2 regions of the Glycocaulis abyssi genome follow, and region 2 is predicted to be linked to the other one. Evidence: predicted binding sites of a transcription regulator. Region 2 holds the regulator's gene; the other holds the start of a gene.
The links. Region 2 encodes LexA, which represses DNA repair genes until DNA is damaged. Its sites were predicted from a motif close to ATGTTCCNCTTGTGTTCC; they were not measured.
Positions count from the first base shown of each region.

Region 1: a site for LexA is predicted at 2,439-2,456, ahead of AB6B38_RS11555 (YifB family Mg chelatase-like AAA ATPase). Genes of this name have one in related genera too.

Region 1 covers NZ_CP163421.1:2,373,388-2,382,466, reverse strand. The annotation lists gene hemW (radical SAM family heme chaperone HemW) at 1-497, shown strand, start outside; gene AB6B38_RS11565 (penicillin-binding protein activator) at 504-1,868, opposite strand; gene AB6B38_RS11560 (YraN family protein) at 1,989-2,378, shown strand; gene AB6B38_RS11555 (YifB family Mg chelatase-like AAA ATPase) at 2,543-4,108, shown strand; gene AB6B38_RS11550 (ATP-binding protein) at 4,133-6,055, shown strand; gene AB6B38_RS11545 (MFS transporter) at 6,082-7,512, shown strand; gene AB6B38_RS11540 (hypothetical protein) at 7,518-8,420, opposite strand; gene AB6B38_RS11535 (IS1595 family transposase) at 8,513-9,079, shown strand, end outside.
Region 2 covers NZ_CP163421.1:721,918-730,996, forward strand. The annotation lists gene lpxA (acyl-ACP--UDP-N-acetylglucosamine O-acyltransferase) at 1-68, shown strand, start outside; gene AB6B38_RS03610 (LpxI family protein) at 75-920, shown strand; gene lpxB (lipid-A-disaccharide synthase) at 935-2,104, shown strand; gene gltA (citrate synthase) at 2,108-3,412, opposite strand; gene gltX (glutamate--tRNA ligase) at 3,445-4,848, opposite strand; gene AB6B38_RS03630 (ComEC/Rec2 family competence protein) at 5,014-7,104, shown strand; gene lexA (transcriptional repressor LexA) at 7,135-7,806, opposite strand; gene trpC (indole-3-glycerol phosphate synthase TrpC) at 7,905-8,699, opposite strand; gene trpD (anthranilate phosphoribosyltransferase) at 8,712-9,079, opposite strand, start outside.

The DNA of each region.
Region 1 (9,079 bases), 1.2 Mb from region 2:
AGCTGGCCGCAGACATGTTCGAGCTGACGCAAGGATTGACCAGCGCAGCCGGGCTGGAGCCTTACGAGATTTCCAATCATGCACGGGGTGAGGACCATCGCTCGCGCCATAACCGGCTCTACTGGACAGGCGGGGACTGGATCGGTATCGGCCCCGGCGCGCATGGCCGTATCGGGTCACACGCGGGCGGCGGGCGCATGGCCCATGGCGCGCCCTTGCGCCCGGCAGACTATATCGCCGCCAGCCGGGAACCGATCAACCATCTGGAACGCCTCACCGCGCTGGAAGAGGCGCAGGAGCGCGTGCTGATGGCTTTGCGTATTGTTGAGGGGCTGGACCGGGCCCGCCTGAAGGCGCTGACCGGACACGATATCGATGAAGAAGCCGCCGCCTCCCTACTGGCTGACGGGCTCATCGCCATGGACACGTCAAGCGTGCGCCTGACCGCGCAAGGACGCCTCTATGCCGACCGGGTGGCGAACATGCTGGCACCCTGAAAAAGATCAGGATTCGCCCGGTTCCACATCCACGGCCATGCTATCCGGGCCAAAACGTACCGGGGCGGGGTCGAGCACCTCGAACTGCCCGCGGCGGATGGTGTAGAGCGCAAGGCCGCGCTCCACCGTGCCGTCGGCGCGCAGGCGGAACAGGCCGTCCACGCCCAGAAATCCGTTCGGATCCTCAATTACGGCCCGGTCAATCCCGCCCTCGCTTGCCGCCATGACAACCGCCAGCGAGGCCGCATCATAACCCAGCCCGGCAAGGCGGGAGGGCTGTTCGCTGAAAGCAATCTCATAGGCAGTCTCGAACCGGGCACGCATTTCGGCGTCCGGACCGGCAAACCAGCCATTGGCCAAAGCCGGTTCGCGGGCGCTGTCAGGATTGCGCCACAGGCCGGTGCCGACAAACTTCACCAGCAGCGGATCGATATCGGCAAACAGCATGGACGGGGCGAGCATGCGCAGATCATCGCCGCCTGCGGGGAGCATCACCACCTGGAACGCGCCGCTATCAGTGGGCCGCCAGTCTTCACCCGTCATGGCAAGGGCGCGCCCGACCTCCAGACTGCCAATGCCGGCGCGGGCCAGCCGCCGGGCTGCCTGGCTCATGGAGTCCACGCCGCCCGAATAGACTTCCTCGGCCGTCACCGTGCCGCCAAACTCGGCGGCGGCGGAGCGGTAAGCCTGGCTGACCAGCTGCCCATAAGGGGTGGCCGGGGCCACGATGGCAAAACGGTCTGCGCCCAGAGCGGCGGTGTAGGACACCACCCGGCGCACCTCTTCCTCTGGCGGGAAGCTCAAGAGATAGACGCCGCCACCGGCAACGCTGGTGTCCGTGGAAAAGGAGATGACGGGGATGTTGGACCGGCGCGCCGGGCCGGAGACTGCGCGCACTTCGGCGGCGAGCAGCGGGCCGATAATCATGTCAGCGCCATCGGCGATGGCCGCTTCGGCAGCGGCCTCCGCGCCGCGGGCCGTGCCTTCAGTATCCTTTGGCAGCAGAACGACATTCTCGATGCCGCGCTCAAACAGGGCCAGCTCGGCGGCGCGCAGCAAATGGCCGGCCTCTGAGCGCAAGGCAGCCGACGCGCCGGAGAAGGGCAGCAATACGCCGACGCGCACAAGATCCATCCCTTCCAGATGCGGCGGGGTGAAGGCCAGACGTTCCGGGCTCATCTCCACACCCAGCACGGCCGGTTCAGGCGGCGCGCCTACGACCGGCGATGCGGGTCCCGGCGTGACACCGGGGCCGCCGGTGGTTGCCCCGCAAGCCGACAGGAAAAGCGCCGCACCCGCCATACAGGCGGTCACACGCCAAAGGCCAGCTATTGGCACCAGCGCGCGGGTGGGCAAGATTGCTCTCATCATGGCTTGCGTCCTCAAAACCGTCTCCCCCGCCTTGTGCCGGCCCGGCCGGAACGGAGGCTACCGGCGCGGCCGGTCAGGGGCAACTATGCACCTGCCGAAATCCGTCTGCGAGAGGCGGGCATGACCCGGCATGCGCGCCAGCGGGCCGAACGGCGGGGACGGCGCGGGGAGCGGGCCGCCAGCATCCTGCTCATCCTGAAAGGCTGGCGCATTCTGGGCCGGCGGGTGAAGACGCCGCTCGGCGAGATCGATCTCATCGCGCGCAAGGGCCGCACGCTCGCCTTCATCGAGGTGAAATGGCGAAACCGGCGCGAGGCCGCGCGTGAAGCCTTTCATCCACGCCAGCAGGTGCGCCTGATGCGGGCCGCCGCCCTGTGGCGCGCGCGGCGCACCGGGCTGGACAGGCTGGCGACGCGTTTTGACCTGATCTGCGTGGCGCCCGGACGATGGCCGGAACACCTCAAAGGCGTGGCCAGCGCTGATTACGGTCCGGAAAACCATTTGATTTAGCAGGGGTTTGGTAAAAAGTTAATATGACGTCTTGACGTTTCCGGCAGTTTTGTTCTTTTCTTGTTCCGGTTTTATGCCGCTCTGTTCATGCGCTCTGTGGATAAATGGTAAATCCCGATGGGCAGAGTTTAGTTCGTTCAGTGAATCCATTTTTGGAGGCAGTGATGAGCGCCTACACCCATTCTGCCTCGTTTGAGGGTGCCGATGCACGCCTCGTCGATGTTCAGGTGCAGATTGCCGGCGGCACACCGGCCTTCAGCGTGGTCGGGCTGGCCGACAAGGCGGTGGCCGAAAGCCGCGAACGCGTGCGGGCCGCCTTTGCCGCCATTGGCCTGTCGCTGCCCGGCCAGCGCCTGATCGTCAATCTGGCGCCCGCTGACAGGCCGAAGGAAGGCGCCCATTTCGATCTGCCGATCGCCATTGGCATACTGATCGCGATGGGCGTGCTGCCCCCCGAGGCGGGGTCTGAATATCTGGCGATGGGGGAGCTGGGCCTTGACGGTTCGATTTCGCCCGCGCCGGGCGCGCTGCCAGCCGCCATGCTAGCCGTGGAGCAGGAAACCGGCTTTATCTGCGCGAAGGATAGCGGGCCGGAAGCGGCCTGGGCGGGGGGCGAGCTGGCCATTCTTGCCCCGGCTTCGCTCATCCAGCTGATCAATCATTTCAAGGGCGGACAGGCGCTGGCCCGGCCCCAGCCAGGGGATCTGGTGGAGGGGCCGCGCTTTAAAGACATGCGCGATGTGCGCGGACAGGAGACCGCCAAGCGCGCGCTGGAAATCGCCATGGCGGGCGGCCACAACATCCTCTTCATCGGGCCGCCGGGTTCTGGCAAGTCCATGCTGGCCGAGCGCGCGCCGGGCCTTCTGCCGCCCCTGTCAGCCAAGGAATTGCTTGAAATTTCAACTGTGCAGTCGGTGGCTGGACTGCTGGAACGCGGGGAGCTGAGCCGGGCGCGGCCTTTCCGGGCGCCGCACCATTCCGCCTCTATGGCCGCCATGGTCGGCGGCGGCACGCGCGTGCGCCCCGGCGAGGCGTCGCTCGCCCATAATGGCGTGCTCTTCCTTGACGAATTGCCGGAATTTCACCCGCAAGTGCTCGATTCCCTGCGCCAGCCGCTGGAGACAGGCGAGATTGCCGTGGCGCGCGCCAATGCCCGCATCACGTTTCCGGCCCGGTTTCAGCTGGTCGCGGCGATGAATCCCTGCCGCTGCGGCTGGGCGGGCGCAGACGGGCGCGCTTGCGCGCGCGGTAAAAATTGCGCGGAAAGCTATCAGGCGCGCATTTCCGGCCCGATGATGGATCGTATCGATCTGCAGATCGAGGTGCCGCCGGTGACGCCCGCAGACCTCGCCCTGCCGCCCGCGCAGGAAGGCACAGCCGAGATCGCCGCGCGCGTGGCAAGGGCGCGCGAGGTGCAGGAGGCGCGCGGCGCGCTCAATGCGCGGCTGTCGGGCGAGGCGCTGGACCGGATAGCCGAGCCCGATGGCGCCGGGCGCGAGCTATTGTCGCGCGCCGCAGGGGCCATGGGGCTGACCGCGCGCAGCTATCACCGCGTGCTGCGCACCGCGCGCACCATCGCCGATCTGGACGGTGTGGAGGGTGTACGCCGCATCCATGTCGCAGAGGCGCTAAGCGCCAGGCGGACCACGCGCCCGGCCGGTACGCCCGCAGGCTGGCCGGCGCTTGCAGACGGGGGCGAAAAATCACTCCCGCATTCGACGCTTCGTTAACCTGACCGGCATTAGCGTCGCACCATGACCCATGCCCTGCCGCCCTCCTCTCCGGACTCTTCTCCGGCCCCGTCCCTGGCCGCCTCACCGGACGGCGCGCCTGCCGAAGAAGGCGCGGGGCCCGTCATGGCCGCGCCCGCGGCCTTGCGCGGCGTGTTTGATGCCATTGGCGAGCTGGTCATCGTGCGTGACCGGGACGGGCGCCTGAGCGATGTGAACGGCGCGTTCCTGCGGGCCTTTGGCGGAACGCGCGAAGACTGGACAGGGCGCTGGTTCGCGGTCGCTCCCGCTTTTGGCGAGAGCGCGTCCCACCGGCGCTATGATGTGGCGATGCGCACCCGCACCGGGCCGGTCTGGATCGAGTGGTCGGAGACCCTCACCGCCGACGGATCGATCATCGCGGTCGGCCGCGACGTGACCGAGCAGCGCAGTCAGGTCCAGCGTGAGAGCGAGGCCGCGCGCGGCAAGGGCGTGTTTTTTGCCGCCGTCACCCATGAATTGCGCACGCCCCTGTCGGGCGCGCTGGGCACGGCCCGCCTGCTGGAAGATACCGGGCTGAAGCCCGATCAGGCGGCCTATGTGGCGGCCCTCAAAGCCAGCGCCAGTCATGCGCTGAAACTCATTGACGACATTCTCGACCTTTCCCGGCTGGAGGCCGGCAAGCTGGAACTCCGCCCCGAAGCCATGGATCCGTCAAGGCTGGTTGAAGAGGTGTGCGAGCTGTTGTCGGAGAAGGCCGCCGAAAAGGGGCTGGCGCTCGCCCACGCGCAAGGGCCGGGTGTACCCGCCCAGATCAGGGCCGATCCGGCGCGGCTGAAGCAGATACTCTATAATCTGGCCGGCAATGCCGTGAAATTCACCCGCGAGGGCGGGGTGCTGGTCACGCTGGAGGCCGAAAATAATAGTCTGCGCCTGTCGATCCGGGATACCGGCCCCGGTATCACCCCGTCCGATCAGGCCCGGCTGTTTGAACAGTTCGAGCGCGGCGCGGCCGAGCGCGATAATAGCGCGCCGGGAGCGGGGCTGGGCCTTGCCATGGTCAAGCGTCTGGCCGAAGCCATGGACGGCGAAGTGGGCGTACGCTCTCAACCCGGCGAGGGCGCCCTGTTCTGGTTCACCTTCCAGCCGGAGGTGCTGCAGCGTGCGCCGGTGCACCGGCCGCTGGCGGGACGGCGCGTCCTGATCGCGACACCGTGTTCCATCGAATCCGATGCCCTTGTCCTGCACGCCGAGACGCTGGGCGCATGGGCCGAGCATTGTGGCAATCAGGGTCAGCTTGTGGCGCGGGCGCAGGCGGTGCGCCCCGACATCGTCATTCTTGACGATAGCTGGACCGAGGATGCCTCGGCGCTGGCCGCGAGCGGCTGTGCCGGGCGGATTCTCGCTCTTGCCCGGCCGCGCACCAAGGCGCGCTATACCGGCAAGGACCGTCCGGCGGGGATTGATGGCTGGCTGGTGGCGCCGGTGCGGGCAAGCTCGCTGGCCCGGTTTGCGCTGGGTAAGAGTTCAGGCGATGAAAAACGCGAGAGCGAGGTGCGCGGCCCGGTACTTGCCGGATACCGCATTCTACTGGCCGAGGATGATCCGGTGAACGCGCTTATTGCACGCACGCTTCTGACCCGGCTGGGCGCGAGTGTCGTCATGGCGGCGACCGGGCGCGAAGCGGTGCTGGAAGCCTCGCAAGGCGGGCTGGATGCGGCGCTGCTGGATTTGCGCATGCCGGAGCTGGACGGGCGCGACGCTGCGGCCCAGATCCGCGCCTTGCCGGGCGAGCCGGGCTCAGTCCCGCTCGTTGCGCTGACGGCCAATGCGACCGAGTCTGACCGCGATGCGTGCCTTGCTGCCGGCATGGACGCCTTCCTTGCCAAGCCGGTTGACCCTGACGAGCTGGCGAGCGTCCTCTCCGGCTTGTGCGGCGGGCAAATCCGCGCAAGGCTGAGCGCCTAGACAGAGCTGCCCGGAGCGCGCTTTCCATGACCGATATCAGTGCCGAGCGCCAGAGCGAGCGCCGCAGCCTTCTGGGCTCGGTGGTGGCGCTGGGCTGGCGGCGCTCGGCCGTCATGCTGCTTCTGGGCTTCGCTGCCGGGCTCCCCATTCTGCTGGTCTTCTCAACGCTGTCGGCCTGGCTGCGCCTTGAAGGCGTATCACGCACCGAGATCGGGTTTTTTGCCTGGGCGGGCATGGCCTACACGTTCAAATTCATGTGGTCCCCACTGGTTGACCGGCTGCCCCTGCCCGTCCTTGACCGGCTGCTCGGACGGCGGCGCTCATGGATATTGCTGGCGCAGGCGGTCGTGATCGGCGCGATATTGCTCGCCTCGACTGCGACGCCCTCCACCGGGCTTTTCGTGATTGCGCTGGCGACCGTGATGATCGCCTTTGGCTCGGCGACACAGGACATTGCGCTGGATGCCTGGCGGATTGATGTCGCCGACGATGAGTATCAGGCCCTGCTGGTGGCGATTTATCAGTGGGGCTACCGCTTTGGCATGATCGCCGCGGGCGCAGGCGCGCTGGTGATGGCCGATTTTGGCGGGTTTTCCTTTGCCTACACCGTGCTCGCCGCCCTCATGCTGATCGGCGTGGCGGGCGTGTTCCTGGCCCCGGAGCCCGCGCGTCCCAAAGCGCTGGGCGGCGGCACCGAAGCCATCGAAGGCGCGGTGAAGGGCAATCCGCTGGGCGAGGCGGCGGCCTGGCTCTACTCGGCTGTGGTCGCGCCCTTTGTTGATTTCATCGTGCGCTATCGCTGGATCGCGCTGCTTATCCTCACCCTGATCGGTGCCTATAGGCTCAATGATTTCGTACTCGGCTTCATGGCCTATCCCTTCTATGTGGATATGGGCTATACGCTGTCTGAAATCGGCGCTGTATCAAAGGTTTACGGCGTATTTGCGATGCTGGCGGGCGCCATGCTGGCCGGTGTCGCCGCCACGCGCTGGGGTGTTTATCCGGTGCTGATGGTCGGCGCGATCATCAGCGCTGTCTCGGCGCTGGCCTTCACCTGGCTGGCGCTCGTCCAGCCGACCGGTGAGATCACGCTGGTCAATGGCGCGGAACTGACCCCCTGGCCGCAGGAAAAGAACCCCTCCATCCTCTACCTGACACTCGCCATTACGGCAGAAAACGTCGCTGGTGGCTGGGCGGGAACCGCGCTCATCGCCTATATGTCGAGCCTGACCAACCGGGCCTTCTCGGCCACGCAATACGCGCTCTTCAGCTCGTTCTACGCCCTGCCGGGCAAGCTTTTTGGCGGATTTTCCGGTATTATGGTGGACTCTCTTGGCTATGCCAATTTCTTCACCACCACCGCGCTTATCGGCGCGCCGGCGGTATTGCTGGTGTGGATCGTAATGCGCTGGCGGGCCGCGCGCGAGGTCGCCGCCCACAAGCCCCAGATCAGCTAGTTTCGCTACGCTAGAAGCGTAAGATCAATAAGGTCGTCAAAGTCATCAGACCACAATTTGCGTGGTCTAAAGCCCTTGCTCTTCCCATAATGATTAATCAGATGGCCCCTAACAAAATCCCATCGACTTTCCGGAGTGGAAATTTTGCTCATCACGTTCGCTGAGCCCAACTGTGCACAGGCTTGTACCAGAACCTCAAATGACGCCATAGAACACCGTATTGGGCGTAATCGGCGAAAAAAGTCCTCGCACCATAGTTCCTCAGGTATTTTACTTTTAACAGCGCCTTCAAACTCCCGGACACGAGCTTGGGATACCAGATGCCACTCGTCTGGCGAAACAATAATCAAGAATATATTATCTTTGTGTAAGACAATTTCACCGAAGTCACCTCTGCATGCCCTATAAGCTGCCTTATACCCTTGCGCGAAAAAACCAGCGAATTTATCGATCTGGCCATCAACGGCATTTTCATCGCTTAAATCAAATTTTGCAACGTGTGTTGGCCTGTTAAATTTACATTCAATAAATATAGAGCAAGATTCTGTGTTAATAATTGCATCAGATGTATGGATTGTTCCAACGCCCTTTTTTACCATTGATATTTCTGGAGAAACATCCCAACTCTTACAGCCGCCCGTTTTTATTGTTTCAATAACATAGTTTTCAAAAGCCGCCCCAAGCGCAACTCCGAAGTCCGACTCCGATGCAAGGTCGAAGTAAATTCCCTCCGTAAAGCGTCTAATGATCAGGCTCGGAGAAAAACCGATTAACTGACGATACTCCGGAAAACATATTATTGGTGTTGATAAAAACAAACTTTTGTTGTATGGAAACATTTGTTTTTCTGACAACGTATCTTTAATTCTTTTTCTAGCATCTTGTATTTCTATAACAGATCTATTCATTAGATTTGAAAATATTTGATGATCTAATTTTGGGGATTATCCCCTTGACACAAGTATGAAGTCTGGTAGGTTATTGCCAACAGGAGACGGCAATGACCAACGCACTCACAGTCCGCGAATTTTTTAAGCGCTTCCCCGATGATGAGACGTGCCTCACGCACATCATGGACGTGCGCTATGGCATGAAACACACCTGCCGGAAGTGCGGCACGGAAAGCACTTTCCACCGTATGAGCGACCGCCGCGCCTTCGCGTGTGCCGCTTGTGGCGATCATGTGTATCCGACCGCTGGAACGATCTTTCAGGACACCCGCACGCCGCTCCAACTCTGGTTTTATGCCATCTACCTTTTCACTACTACGCGCCATGGCGTGAGCGGTAAGGAACTGGAGCGCCAGCTTGGCGTGACCTACAAGACGGCATGGCGCATGGGCCAGCAAATCCGCAAGCTCATGGGTTCCGTTGACAACTTCGAGCTTCTGCAAGGCCACGTCGAAATGGACGAGGCGTATGTAGGTGGCAAGCGCTCTGGCAAGCGTGGACGCGGTGCCGAGGGCAAGACGATTGTCATGGGCCTGAAAGAGCGTGGTGGTGCCATGCGGGCCGTTGTGATCCCGAACGTCAAGAAGGAGACGCTTCGCGGTGTGGTAATGCAGCAG
Region 2 (9,079 bases):
TGATGGAAATCATCAATTTCGTGAAGGCGCCAGCAGCACGCCCGCTTTGCGGCCCCGAACAGGGCTAGGCGCTGATGGACACCAGCTGGACACGCCTTGGCCTGATCGCAGGTGGCGGTACATTGCCGCGCCTGGTGGCGCAGGCGTGTGAAGCTGACGGACGGCTTGGCTGTGTGATTGCGCTGTCCGGCTTTGCTGATCCGGCCGACTACACCGATCCGCTGGTGCGCACGATCGGCCAGTTCGGCCATGTGGTGGAAGATCTCAGGGTTGCAGGATGTGATGCGGTCTGTTTTGCCGGCATCGTGACGCGTCCTGATTTTCGCAGCTTCGTGCCGGACCTTGAGGGCGCGAAGCTTCTGCCAAAACTGCTCGCCGCTGCCGTGCGCGGCGACGACGCGCTGCTTCGCGTGGTGGTAAAGGCTTTCGAGGCACGCGGATTGAAGGTTGTGGGCGCAGACGAGTTGTCCTCCTCCCTATTGGCGCCCGCCGGAATGATTGGCGGCGATGTAGATGCCGGGCCTCACCAGCCTGACATCGCCAAGGCCATGCAGATGGCGGCCGCTATCGGGGCGCTGGATGCCGGGCAGGGCGCCGTCGTGTGCGACGGGCTGGTGCTGGCGCTGGAGGCGCAGGAAGGCACTGACGCCATGCTGGAACGCGTCGCCAGCCTGCCGGAGAATATTCGCGGCACGCGCCAGACCCCGCGCGGTGTTCTGGCCAAGCGTCCAAAACCGCAGCAGGAGCGCCGGATCGATCTTCCGGTCGTGGGGGTAGAAACGGTTGAGCGGGCGGCCGCAGCGGGGCTTGCAGGTATCGCTGTAGAGGCGGGTGCGGCGCTGATCCTGGGCAGTGACGCCGTTGACGACGCCGCGCGCCGCCACGGCATATTCGTTATCGGCGTTTCGCCGGACAGCTGAACGGACAAACTCCCATGGCCTCCGCTAACCGGCCTTTACGCGTATTTGTCGTGGCCGCCGAGCCCTCTGGCGACATGGTGGGCGCCGAGCTTATCCGCGCCTTGCGCGCCGCAAACCCGAACGTGGAGATTGCCGGCGTGGGCCGGGAAGCCATGGCGGCTGAAGGCGTCGCCACTGATATCGATCTGTCAGCGCTGTCGGTTCTGGGCCTCTTTGACGGCTTGCGCGTCTGGCGGCAGGTGCATGAGCGCGCGAATGCGTGTGCGCGCGCGGCGGCAGCGTTCAATGCCGATCAGGTCGTGCTGATCGATTCCTGGGGCTTCATGCTGCGCGTGGCGTGGAAAGTGCGTGAAGCCTGCCCGGGGGCGCGCATCGTCAAATATATCGGCCCGCAAGCCTTTGCGACGCGGCCCGGCCGGGCCAAGACGCTTGCGCGGGCGGTCGACAATCTTCTGGCCATTCATCCATTCGACCCGGAGTATTTTGAGCCCTACGGCCTGCCGACCATCGTGGTGGGCAATCCCGCGCTGGAACGCGATCTGACCGGGGACGGCGCAGGCTTCCGCCGCCAGCACGCAATTGCTGACGATGCGCGCGTCATGCTGGTCCTGTTTGGCAGCCGGAAGGCGGAGGTCGAAAGGCTGTTTGATGATTTTGCCGATACGGCCGAGGCGCTGGCGAAAGACCGCCCTGACCTGCGTCTGGTGACGGTAGTGGCGCCGTCGGTCGCGGAGTCTGTGCGCGACCGTCTGGCGAGCCGCGATACGCTCTCTGGAATGATCGTGGTGGGACCGGAAGAGCGCCTCGACGCCTTTGCCGCTGCCGATGCCGCCCTTGCGTGCTCCGGTACGGTAACACTGGAGCTGTCACGCATGGGCGTGCCGGGCGTGGTCGGCTACCGGCTGGGGCCTGTTGCCTGGACCATCGCCTGGAACTTCATGCTCAAGGCGCCCTATGTCAGCCTGGTCAATCTGGCAGCCGGCCGGGAGCTATTGCCCGAACGTCTGCAGAACCGCGCCGTGCCCGAATATCTGGTGCCGGAAATGGCAAGGCTGCTCGATGACGCGGAACACCGGCGCGCGGTCTCCAAGGCGCTGGTGGAAACCACGAAACGCATGGCGGGAAACGGCGAGGGCGCGAGCGTCAATGCCGCCCGCGCCCTCATTGACCTTGGCCCGAAATAAGGTCTAGCGCTTGCTGACCGGCAGGTAGGCACGCTCGGTGGCGCCAGTGAAGACCTGACGCGGGCGGCCGATCTTCTGGGTCGGGTCTTCAATCATTTCAGACCATTGCGCGATCCAGCCAACCGTGCGGGCCAAGGCGAAGAGCACCGTGAACATCTCGGTGGGGAAGCCCATCGCGCGCAGCGTGATGCCCGAATAGAAGTCGATATTCGGGTAGAGCTTCTTCTCGACAAAATACGGATCTTCCAGCGCGATACGCTCCAGTTCCAGCGCCACCTGAAGCAGCGGATCGTCCTTCACGCCCAGCTCGTCGAGCACCTCATGGCAGGTGGTGCGCATGACTTTCGCGCGCGGGTCGTAATTCTTGTAGACGCGGTGGCCAAAGCCCATCAGGCGGAACGGATCATCCTTGTCCTTGGCGCGCTTGATGAATTCAGGGATACGGTCAACCGACCCGATCTCTTCCAGCATGTTGAGCGCGGCCTCGTTGGCACCGCCATGGGCAGGGCCCCACAGCGAGGCAATGCCGGCCGCGATACAGGCGAACGGATTGGCACCGGACGAACCGGCAAGGCGCACCGTCGAGGTGGAGGCGTTCTGCTCGTGATCGGCGTGCAGGATGAAGATGCGGTCCATCGCGCGGGCCAGCGTGGGAGAAACTTCATAATCCTCGGCAGGCACGGCAAAGCACATGCGCAGGAAGTTGGAGGCGTAGTCCAGCTCGTTGCGCGGGCTGATGAAGGGCTGGCCGACCGAGTATTTGAACGCCCGCGCCGCAATCGTCGGCATTTTTGCGATCATGCGGTGGCTGGCAATGGTGCGCGCCTTGGGATCATTGATGTCGGTGGAGTCGTGGTAGAAGGCGGCCAGCGCGCCGACCGTGCCGACCATCACCGCCATCGGGTGCGCATCGCGCCGATAGCCGCGGAAGAACTGGTCGAACTGGTCGTGCAGCATGGTGTGCCGGCGGATCGTCCAGTCAAACGTCTCCAGCTCTTTGGCCGAGGGCAGCTCGCCGTGCAGCAGCAGGTAGGACACCTCGATGAAGGAGGAGTTTTCCGCCAGCTGGTCAATGGGATAGCCGCGATAGAGCAGCACGCCTTCATCGCCGTCAATATAGGTGATCTGGCTTTCACAGCTGGCTGTGGAGGTGAAGCCCGGATCGTAGGTGAACACGCCCGCATCGCGGTAGAGCGTGCGGATATCGATGACATCGGGGCCTACGGAGCCAGCCAGAACCGGCAGCTCGATCGTTTTCCCGTTAATGGTCAGCTGGGCGGAGCCCGTTTTGTCGGTCTTGTTCTTCATCGGTCCAATCCCTTCACGTAATTCAGGTCTGTTCAGTCCAGGCGGGCGTGATCGTCCAGCCTGGCAAGTGTTTCATCGCGGCCCAGCAATCCCAGCACCAGGCTCATATCGGGCGCCGGGGCGCCTCCGGTCAGTACGGCGCGCAAAGGCTGGCCAATCTTGCCAAAGCCAACGCCTTCGGATTCTGCAAATGCCTTGAGCACGGTGCCCAGGGATTCGCTGTTCCAGTCATTATGTGCGGCGAGCACACCGCGCAGGCGGGAAAGCCGCGCGAGTGCATCGGGAGACAGGTGCTTGCGCGCCGCATCATCAAGGCTGAACGGGCGTTCGCGGAGGAGAAAATAGGCTTGCGATTCCATTTCGGCGAGTGTTTTTGAACGCTCTTTCAGCATATCCATCGCAGGCGTTAACCGGGCGTTCGCCACCGCGCCGCTGACCAGCCCGTCCTGACCCTCCAGGCGTTCCATCAGCAGCGCCAGAAGCCGCGTATTGTCGGCCTGGCGGATATGATGGTGGTTCACAAACGCCATCTTGTCGAAATCGAGCCGGGCAGGGGCCTTGTTCAGCCCTTCAAGCGAGAAGGCGGCGATCAGTTCCGCATCGCTGAACAATTCCTGGTCGCCATGGCTCCAGCCAAGCCGTGCCAGATAATTGCGCAAGCCCTCCGGCAGATAGCCCATATCGCGATAGGCTTCCGCGCCCAGCGCGCCATGGCGCTTGGACAGTTTCTTGCCATCAGGCCCGTGAATGAGCGGGATATGGGCAAAGATCGGCCGATCCCAGCCCAGCGCGTCGTAAAGCTGGGCCTGGCGCCCGCCATTCACCAGATGATCGTCACCGCGGATGATGTGGGTCACGCCCATATCATGGTCATCGACCACCACGGCGAGATTATAGGTCGGGTTGCCATCGGCACGCAGCAGGATGAGGTCGTCAAACTCCTTGGAGGCCCAGCGCACTTCGCCCTGAACGGCGTCATTCAGCGTGACATCGCTGTCCGGCGCGCGAAAGCGGACCGTAAACCGGCGATCATCGGGCGGCGTGCCGCCATCGCGCCAGGGAGAGCGCAGGGCGCGGCCTTCAGCAAAGGCTTCTTCACGCAGCTTTTCCACTTCTTCGTGCGTGCAATAGCAGCGGAATGCCTTTCCTTGCACGACCAGCTCTTCGGCCACTTCGCGGTGCCGGTCGGCGCGCGCATGCTGGGACACGGCATCGCCATCCCATTCCAGGCCCAGCCAGCTCATGCCGGCCAGAATCGCATCCACGGCTTGTGTGGTGGAGCGCTCGCGGTCGGTATCTTCAATTCGCAGCTTGAATTGACCACCCGCCTGGCGCGCAAAAAGATAGTTGAACAAGGCGGTACGCGCCCCTCCGATATGGAGGAAGCCGGTGGGCGAGGGCGCAAAGCGCGTGATGATGTCTTGTCTGTTTTGCACGTGCGAGATGTTGCTGCGCTGCGAAGGAGCGGGATGATTAGCATGTTAGGCACGTAAAGAGATAGTCTCACCGCTGAAGTGACAACACAGGGTGGCTGCATGCGCCGCTACATCCACGCGGTACGGGCGTCAATCAGGCGGGAATGCAGCCCGGCGTCGGGCGGCATGGCCGCGGCACTGAGCCGTCTTTTGCAACCTGTATTGCCGTCAAGGGCCGTCCGTCCGGCCGATCTGATCTTGTGGGTGCCGCTTGCTGCAGGGCTGGGTGCGGCGGTCTATCTCTCCGTCCCTATTGAGCCCGATGCGGCGCTGATCCCTGTATTCTGGCTGTCCGCCCTGATCTGCCTTGCCGCCGGTCTGTTGCTGACGGCGCGGCCCGCTCTGCTGGCGGCGGTGGTGCTGAGTGCGTGCGCGCTGGCGGGCCATGCCCATGTTCACAGCCGGACGCTGTCCCTTGCCCCGCCCCATATCGAGATCAGCGACCGCGCCCGCACCGTGACGGGCTGGGTGGAGCGCATTGAGCGCCGGGGGCGTTCGGGGCGCGTGCTGCTGCGTGTCGACAGCCTCCAGCGCGCCGATACGGCGCCTTACCGGGTGCGCCTGCGGATCAATACCGAAACCCTGACCCCCGGCGATGGCATTCGCGTCAGCGCTGTCCTGTCGCCTCCGCGCGGACCTGCGGCGGCGGGCGGCTATGACGGTGCGCGGGCGGCCTGGTACCAGCGGGTTGCGCTCTCAGGATTTTCCATCTCCCAGCCCCAGCCGGAAGACATTGCCGGAGCCGAGAGCCAGCGGGCGTTTCTGGCGTGGCGATGGCGGCTGGCGCAGCGCATTTCCGATGCAGCCGGGCCAAACTCAGGACCGGTCATCGCCGCGCTGCTGACCGGGGAGCGCTCAGGCGTCACCGAGGCCCATGCCGAGGCGTTGCGGCTGTCCGGTCTTGGTCATCTGCTGGCCATATCAGGCATGCACATGGCGCTGCTGGCCGGCGGTATTTACTTCGCTGTGCGCTGGCTCATCGCCTCGATTGAACCCTTCGCCCGTGCGCACGATCCGCGAAAGCCCGCAGCGCTGATCGCGCTTCTCGCCGCCCTTGGCTATCTGCTGCTGTCGGGCGGCGCTATCTCCACCCAGCGCGCCTTCGTCATGGCTGCGGTCATGTTCACGGCGATACTGATAGGCCGCAGAGCGGTGTCGTTTCAGTCGCTTGCACTGGCCGCACTCATCATCATCGCGTTCAACCCGGAAAGCGTGATCGAGCCGGGTTTCCAGATGAGCTTTGCTGCCACCGCCGCCCTGATCGCCGTCTACGAAGCCTGGCAGAGGTGGCGGATCACCCGCGACATGGCCGATTATGGCTGGTTTGCGCGCGTACAGGCGGCGTTTACAGGGCTCGCCGTGACCAGCCTTGTGGCGGGCAGCGCAACCGGGCTGTTTGCCGCCTTCCATTTCCAGCGCATGGCCGCCTATGGGTTTGGCGCAAACCTTGTCGCCATGCCGGTATTCAGCTTCTGGGTGATGCCGGCCGGCGTCGTGGGGCTGCTCTTGGCCCCATTCGGGCTGGAAGGCTTGCCGTTGATGATAAGCGCTATGGGCATGGATATCGTGCTGGCCATCGCGACATGGACGTCATCGCTGCCCGGCGCCGCCTTGCCTGCGCTGGCACCGGGCGGGATCGTGCTAGGTCTCTACGCGACCGGGTTTGCACTGGCCACGCTGGGGCGCGGGCTGGTGCGGGTGGCCGGAATTCCGTTTGCTGCCGGGGCATTGTCCCTATGGGCGTTGCAGGCCCCGCCGGACATGATGATTACCTCGTCTGGCGTTCTGGTTTCGAGAAGCATTTCGAGTGAAACCGGCGAGCGTCTGGACTGGCAGGTCAGTGACCGCCGCCGTGGCCGGTTTGAGGCAGGCGTACTGTTGCAGCGTGCCGGAACCGGGCTCAGCACCGCGCCGCGCGGCGATTATGCGTGCGATCCGCTGGGCTGTCTTGTCGTCACGGCCGAGGGGCTGCGTGTAGCGGTCAGCGAGCATCCCGCCTCGCTGGAGGAAGACTGCGTACGCGCAGACCTGGTGGTCGCGCGCGGCACGGTAAGCGCCTGGCAGAAGCGCCGTTGCGCGGTGCCGGTTCTGGACGATGCGGCCCGCGCAGAGTTGGGCAGCGCCGAATTCTGGGTCCGTGACGGGCGCATCATCCGCCTTCGCGGTGCCAATGATGGCAGCGCAGCCCGCGTCTGGGGACGCGAGCGGGAGAGCTAGCTGCCTTTTCCCGCCCTCGGCTCCAAAGGGTCAGTGATAGCGGCGGATCAGCCCGACCAGGCGGCCCTGAACCTGTACCCGGTCCGGCCCGAAAATGCGGGTTTCATAGGCCGGGTTGGCGGCTTCAAGAGCAATCGACCCGCCCTTGCGGCGGATGCGTTTCAGCGTAGCTTCCTCATTATCCACGAGTGCCACGACAATCTCGCCATTATTGGCGGTATCACCGCGGCGGATGATGACAAAATCACCGTCGAGAATGCCTGCTTCGATCATGGAATCGCCTTCGACCTCCAGCGCGAAATGCTCGCCCGAAGACACCATCTGGGAGGGAACGCCAAACCGGTCGGTTTCGTGCTGGATCGCCTCGATCGGTACGCCGGCTGCGATTCTGCCCAGCAGCGGTACATCAACCGAATCTGTTTCCATTTCCCGGCGCGCGAAATTGCCGCTGACCACATTGCTGGCCGGATTGACGCGCGGCGCTGAGGCATCGGGGAGTTTGAGCACTTCGAGCGCGCGGGCGCGGTGGGCAAGACGGCGAATGAAGCCGCGCTCCTCCAGCGCGCTGACCAGACGGTGCACACCGGATTTCGACGCCAGCTGCAAAGCCTCTTTCATCTCGTCAAAAGAAGGAGAAACGCCATCCTCGGACAGGCGCTTGTGAATGAAGAGCAGAAGCTCGTGTTGTTTGCGGGTCAGCATGAGGGGGTCTGATCTCCAGTCAACAAAGGAACAAAGCCAGAAAGGCCACGGTTTGTTCTACGCCTGTTCCGCTCGCCCGTCAAGGGTTGTGCCCGCTCTCACGCGAAGTTCATCAGCGTTTTCACCGCTGCGGCAACATCGGCCTGGCGCATCAGGCTTTCACCGACCAGCAGGGCTTTTGCGCCGGACCGGCGCACGCGCTCAGCGTCATCGGCGTTGAAAATCCCGCTTTCGGCGACCAGGAAGCGGTCATCCGGCACCGAGGCGCTCAGCGCCTCGAATGTGGCCAGCGTCACGTCGAACGTGCGCAGATTGCGGTTATTGATGCCGATCAGCGGCGAGGGCAGGGCGAGCGCCCGCTCCAGCTCTGCGCGGTCATGCACCTCGATAAGGGCATCCATATTCCAGTGCGCGGCCTCCGCCACCAGATCGGCGGCAAGGGCGTCGTCCACGGCCGCCATGATGACGAGAATGCAGTCAGCCCCCAGCGCGCGCGATTCTGCCACCTGCCACGGATCGTAGAGGAAGTCCTTGCGCAATACGGGCAGGGACACGGCCGCGCGCGCCTCTACAAGATGGTGGTCGGCTCCCTGAAAGCTTTCGGTATCGGTGAGGATGGAGAGGCAGGCCGCGCCGCCCGCCTCATAGGCGCGGGCAAGGGCTGGCGGGTTGAAATCAGCGCGGATCAGGCCGCGTGAGGGGCTTGCCTTCTTGATCTCCGCGATCAGGGCCAGCCCATCTGCGGCTTGCCGGGATTGCAGGTTATCAAGAAAGCCGCGCACTGGCGGCGCAGCCTGGGCCTTTTCCGATATCTGCGCATAGCTCAGGGCCGCCTTGCGGCGCGCGGTGTCAGCGCGCTTGTAGACGCCGATGCGCTCCAGCGTGTCAGTCATGGGCGGCATTCCTCAGGTGTTGGTAATCTGGACGAGCTTTTCCAGCGTGGCGGCGGCGCGGCCATCGTCGATGGCGGCGGCTGCCAGTGCCACCCCGTCTTTGAGGCCCTCTGCCTTTCCGGCAAGCACCAGCGCGGCGCTGGCATTGAACAGCACGATATCGCGGTAAGGCCCCTTTTCGCCTTGTAGCAGGCGGTGCAGGGCTGCGGCATTCTCGGCCGGTTCCCCGCCCTTGAGATCATCGAGGCTCGCGCGGGGCAATCCTGCATCTTCAGGCGTGACGGTAAACTCGCGCACGCTGCCATCAGCCTCCAGACTCGCAATATGGGTCGCGCCGGTGGTGGTGATCTCGTCGAGGCCGTCTTCGCCATGGACGATCC